2 regions of the Alkalihalobacillus sp. MEB130 genome follow, and region 2 is predicted to be linked to the other one. Evidence: riboswitches for the same ligand, from Rfam matches in the RefSeq annotation. Region 2 holds a riboswitch; the other holds the start of a gene.
What was found. Region 2 has a riboswitch for magnesium ahead of mgtE (magnesium transporter). Riboswitches for the same ligand answer to the same signal wherever they lie in the genome.

Region 1 (3,199 bases), on a different contig from region 2:
GCATACCAACAGCTAATCCATAGAATAAAGCTTGTACCCCTAATACGTCATGAGAAATAACGGTGTAGGCAACAAGCATATTATAAAAACCGAAAAAAAGAATTTGAAGCCAGAAAAGAGCTCTTGCTTTCTGTGTGTTTTGTTTTAATTGCGCTTTCCTTACAACCTTTTGGATTCCATAAAAGATTAACACCCCAAGCAGTCCGATAAAATATAACTCAGACTCCATGGTAAAATAATCACCATATTTCTTCACTAAAATTTGTTCCTTATGTAACGTTGGAAGAACATAAACAAAAACATACGAAACGGCCAGTCCTCCAGAAAAAGAAAACCATTTTAATCTTTGAATTCGACTGGATGGAATGAGTTCATTTGCGAATAAATGTATGAGAATAAATGCAAAACCCATAATGAAGGCATCTAGCGACATTATAAAATACTCCCTTAATCATAGTCTAATTATAGAGTATCCAAACGGAGCACTAGCCATAACAGTAACTGAAAAAGGAGGTTTCCGAAAAAAGTCTTCGGAAACCCCCTATAGATAACATTGCTTTAGTTTACAAGAAATCTAGTAATGCTGTAGCAATTGAGAAATAAATTAATAAACCAAGAATATCATTTACAGTTGTAATAAATGGACCTGATGCAATCGCAGGATCTAGTTTTAATTTGTTAATAATGAGAGGAACGGTCGCACCAATCACTGTTGCGATACTCAGTGTACAGAAAATCGAAAAACCAACAATCAATGCTAAAATCCAGTGCCCGTGAATTAATGTAACCGTAATAGCCAAGACAATCATACAAATAAGCCCAAGCATCAGACCTGTTCCAAATTCTCTCCTAATCATCTTGCCAATGCTGCCTTTTTTAATTGTCCCTAACGCTAAACCACGAACGGCAACAGCTAATGACTGTGTTCCTGTATTACCGGCTGAGTCCATAATAAGGGGAATAAAGGCCGCTAATAACACAATTGCTTCTAACGTTTCTTCGAATTGACCAATGACTTCTGCTGTAATAAGTCCAAAGAACATAAGAAGAATAATCCAAGGAGAACGCTTGCGAGCTGCAGTAAACGCGCTTACGTTCACATCTGTTGCCCCTTTTGCTGCAGAAATCTCTCCTAAATCCTCGGTTGCTTCTTCTTCTAAAATGTCGATAACATCATCAAAGGTGACGATCCCAACGAGATGATTTTGTTTCGTCACAACAGGTGCTGCTAAGAAATCATACTTTTTAATAAGCTTGGCTACATCTTCCTGATCCATATCATCTTGAACAGATACCACTCGTGTGCTCATGACGTTTTCAATGACTTCATCAGCTGGAGCAGTAATCAGATCTCTAAGTGAAACAACTCCGACTAATTTTTCTAGTTCATCTACGACATATAAGTAGTAGATCGTCTCCGCATCTGGCGCATCATCTCTTAGTTTTTCAATAACTTTAGAAGCTACATCGGTTGACGATATACTAACATACTCTTTTGTCATAATAGCCCCAGCTGTTTCCGGTGTATATGACATAAGCTCTTTTACTTCTTTTGCTTCTTCCTTGTTCATTTTTAATAAGATGTCTTCTGCTTTCTCACCTTTTATCTCAGCTAAAAAGTCAGCAACATCATCTGCAAACATATTATTGAACATTTCAGAAGAATAACCTTCATCTAGTTCTAGATATATTCGTTTTTGATCATCAATCTCTAATCCCTCAAAGATATGAGAGAAATCTTCGGGCGATAAATAGTCATATACTCTATGTCGTGAATCATAATCTAGTTGCACAAAAATATCGACTTGATCTGTTGGGTGCAACTCTAAAAACGTTTCACGAAACTGCTCACGATCTTCTGCTTTCAATGTATCTAAAATTAACTTTTCATATTCTTCACGGTTTTGTTCATCTAATTTTACCATTGCTCCATCCTCCTTAGACTAGGAGCCCATGTAACCACTTCTTTCTAGAAGGGAATGGACTTCTACCTCACTTATTTTTTTCAATAACTGGTAACCTATGCATTTTGCTTTTTTTGTATATGAACCATCTACATCCATTCCACATCACCTCATCTTCAAAACATATTAAAAAACACCACTCGCAAATGGAGGGTGCTTTAAAGCATGGCAAATAAACAAGTGCAACATACACTTAGCCTAATTTCCTCCATTCGTAGAGCTTTAGCACTGTGCGGCATAGGAATATATTCCAGCTACATTAAAAACCACCTTATGTCGATGGTTCCTGTTGACCCATTGGCGTCTTTGGACGTTTTTGGGCAGCAGCATATCTCCTACACAGGAGCCTCACCTAACGAGGGTTATTCAATTTTCATGTAAATAAACAAGATAAGTTTACCTTGAGCAAAATAATTGTCATTAATAAATTATATGTCCTAAAGGCAAATTCGTGAACAGATAAACGCCTATTTCCACTAACTCTAGTGCCCTTTTGTTGTGACATGAATGAATAACATGTCCTGACCTAGACTTTTCAAGTGTAAATATGCGGGTTCTGGACTATGATCCAATTCATACCACCCCCCGATTATGATTCTTCCTCTTACATGAAGACTCTATCATGCTAAAAAAGACACCTTCAACCGAATGAAGGTGTCTTTCACATCACGAAATAAGGCAGTATCATTCGTACCGATCTGGTATCATGACACAGCAAATAAGCCTTTTTAACGTCCTCCATTCGTAGAGCTTTAGCACTGTGCGGCATAGGAATAAATATTCCAGCTACATTAAAAACCACCTTATGTCGATGGTTTCTGTTGACCCATTGGCGTCTTTGGACATTTTTGGGCAGCAGCGTATCTCCAGCACAGGAGCCTCACCTAACGAGGTATTTAATTTTACATTGATGACTTTACAGCATGATAGGATATGTGTCAACCTTTAAAAAAAATAAATCCTCGCTAACAATAATTGGGAAACTGAGGTCTTATGCCCCTATACATTGATGACTCAATGCTTGATCCACTTTTGAAACTAAGTCTTTTATCGAAAAAGGCTTCAATATGTATTCTACTTGTTCAAGCTTACAGCAACTATTGTCTAAACGGGGATTCGTCGTTACAAATAGAATCGGAGTTGTAATGCCGCCTCCCTTAATCTGTGAGCATAAATGTAAGCCATTAATATCAAAAATTTCACCATTAATAATAATCAAATCATAATGTTGCTGG
Region 2 (3,199 bases):
TGGTCCGGAAGCAATAGCAGGATCTAACTTCAATTTATTAATCACAAGTGGGACCGTTGCTCCAATTACAGTCGCAACACTTAAAGTACAGAAAATAGAGAACCCAACAATTAATGCTAACATCCAATGTTGATACATGATTGTCACTGTTATACTTAAAACAATCATACAAATTAATCCGAGCATGACACCAGTACCTAACTCCCGCTTGACCATCTTTCCGATGCTTCCTCTTTTAATTGTTCCAAGCGCTAGACCACGAACGGCAACTGCTAAGGATTGTGTACCTGTATTACCAGCGGAATCCATAATGAGTGGTATAAAGACCGCTAATAAAACAATCTCTTCTAACGTTTCTTCAAATTGCCCAATGACCCCTGCTGTAATTAAACCAAAAAACATAAGCATAATAATCCATGGTGAACGCTTCTTGGCAGCCGTAAATGCACTAACATTGACATCAGTTGCGCCTTTGGCTGCGGAAATTTCGCCTAAATCTTCTGTTGCTTCTTCTTCAAGTATATCAATGACATCATCAAACGTAACAATCCCAACTAAATGATTTTGTTTGGAGACAACTGGAGCCGCTAAGAAATCATACTTTTTTATCAGTTTTGCTACATCTTCTTGGTCCATGTCATCCTGTACAGACACAACCCTTGTACTCATGATATTTTCAATTAATTCCTCTGGTTGTGCCGTAATGAGATCTCTTAATGAAATAACACCGACTAGCTTTTCTAACTCATTAACTACATACAAATAATAGATCGTTTCAGCATCCGGTGCATCATTTCTTAGTTTCTCAATCACATTTAAAACGATATCTGTTGATGAAATACTAACAAATTCTTTTGTCATAACGGCACCAGCAGTCTCTGGAGCATAAGACATTAATTCTTTGACATCTTCAGCTTCTTCTTTATTCATTTTTTGCAAGATATCTTCTGCTTTCCCACCTGTCATAACCGTCAAAAAGTCAGCAACATCATCTGCAAACATATTATTAAACATCTCTGAAGAATAGCTTTCATCAAGTTCTTGGTAAATTCGTTTTTGCTGGTCTATTTCTAACCCTTCGAAAATATGAGAAAAGTTCTCTGGAGTTACGTATTCGTACACTCGTTTCCGTGTAACATCGTCTAATTTCACAAAAATATCTACTTGATCAGTAGGGTGTAATTCTAAAAATGTTTCACGAAATTGTTCACGATCCTCAGCTTGAAGCGTATCTAAAATGAGCTGTTCATATTGCTCACGATTCTGTTCATCTAATTTAACCATCATGCTCCTCCTTATATGGGGAGTTCACCTAATTTCTTCAGTGAAAGACAAGATGTGGTTGAACCCCCGTTACGTGTATTCTTTTTCTGAATTGCCCACTTATGCATCGATTCGGGTTCCGGATTACTATCCATTCCACACCACCTCCATTCACCAAATTTCATCAACCATTACCTCGTATACTCATAAAGAAAAACAAAAAGACACCTTCTTATTAATGAAGGTGTCTTTCCAAAGCAAAATTAAGCAGAGTCCCACTCTAACAAATACATGTCAAAGTAAAGACATAGCAAATAAGCGTCCAGTTTCCTCCATTCGTAGAGCTTTAGCACTGTGCGGCATAGGAAAAAATTCCAGCTACATTAAAAACCACCTTATGTCGATGGTTCCTGTTGACCCATTGGCGTCTTTGGACATTTTTGGGCAGCAGCGTATCTCCAGCACAGGAGCCTCACCTAACGAGGTATTTAGTTAACAACATTTTTGAGATTACAGCAATGAATCTATCTTGTCAACAACAAATTCCATATATATTCTTTTCCGATTACCATTAACAGAATCATTGTAGGTGCCCATTTTCCGTCGGACATCTTTGCTTCTATACCCATTTTATCAATCACTCCATCACCCCATAAACTAAAAAACTTACGATATACTCACCAAAAAACTTTACTTCAACCTTCTTTTCCTTTATTATTTAAATCGTAATGATTATGATTATCGATGAAAGGTGGTTGCTAACATGGCCAAAAAATCAAAAGTTGCTAAGGAAATGAAAAGACAAGAGCTTGTAGCACGATATGCAGAAAAAAGGCGTGAACTGAAGGAGAAAGGAGATTACGTCGCCCTCAGTAAACTTCCACGGGATTCAGCGCCAAGTCGTTTAACGAGAAGATGTGAGTTGACAGGACGACCTCGAGGTGTTCTTCGTAAATTTAAACTTTCAAGGATTGCTTTTAGAGAGCTCGCCCACAAAGGGCAAGTTCCGGGTGTAAAAAAATCTAGTTGGTAAAAATTCAAGAAATATAGGATGTGTTCAGATTGGCAAAACAAAAAACTCTAACCGTTATAACAGGCTTTTCTTTAAAAGATAAATGTGATGTAATTAGAAAAATGCAAGAAAAGAACCCGAACAACCGTAAAGTGATTCTCTTCCGCCCTACCGATGTTCAGTTAGCATTACGTTCAGAAGAAGATCCCTTTTCACTTACACACTTTATTAGTGAGGCTGTTCATCACTTGGAGATAAATACGATAACCAATCTGATCTATACACTTGAAGACGAATTTCACACCAATCATACCGACGAGATTATTTTAGATATTTATCCTATCTCACATGTTGATACTCTGTTTGCAAGTTTAGCATCTCTAAGTGCAAGGCTAACTAGCTTGGTAATGTCCCATATTCACATCATAAACGCAAGGGATTTTTGGTTTACTTATTTTTCCGAACACGCCATTGAAGTGAATGAATTTGATTCTGAAATCTCAATTGAATATACGTTTGGTGAGACACTTATTCATCAGCTGGAGCACGCTGAGGCGATTTATTTGACCAATACAGATGAGCTTTCTCATGAGCGAGTAGGCGAAATATCCGTGTTCATACAAAACTTACAACCAAACGCAGTTGTAGAACGCCTTAAGGAAGTGGAGTACCAAAATGAGCATAAAGGGACTTTCTATAACATAGAAGAAGAAGCGAAACAACTATATAACGATCAAATCAAACTTTTCTCATCAAGAAGATCCTTACAAGTTATCGGTCAATATGGGATTGATACGTTTGTTTATAAGAGCGTTTTCCCTGTTGATTTTAGACTTTTAGAACAATTTTTCACTAAGATTCCTAGTGATGTGTTTCGTATGAAAGGAAGATGCTACAATCTCTCTACACAAGAATTACATTGCA

Region 1: linked by a shared signal. The riboswitch ahead of mgtE (magnesium transporter) and the one ahead of mgtE (magnesium transporter) in region 2 are both predicted to bind magnesium.

What each region holds. Positions count from the first base shown of each region.
Region 1 is NZ_JAOANA010000003.1:266,240-269,438, reverse strand. Features, by position in the region: gene N0O92_RS04885 (hypothetical protein) at 1-433, opposite strand, end outside; gene mgtE (magnesium transporter) at 564-1,925, opposite strand; M-box (ykoK) riboswitch at 2,165-2,331, opposite strand; M-box (ykoK) riboswitch at 2,695-2,863, opposite strand; gene N0O92_RS04875 (response regulator transcription factor) at 2,956-3,199, opposite strand, start outside.
Region 2 is NZ_JAOANA010000021.1:40,399-43,597, reverse strand. Features, by position in the region: gene mgtE (magnesium transporter) at 1-1,284, opposite strand, end outside; M-box (ykoK) riboswitch at 1,587-1,754, opposite strand; gene rpsN (30S ribosomal protein S14) at 2,027-2,296, shown strand; gene N0O92_RS18430 (GTP-binding protein) at 2,326-3,199, shown strand, end outside.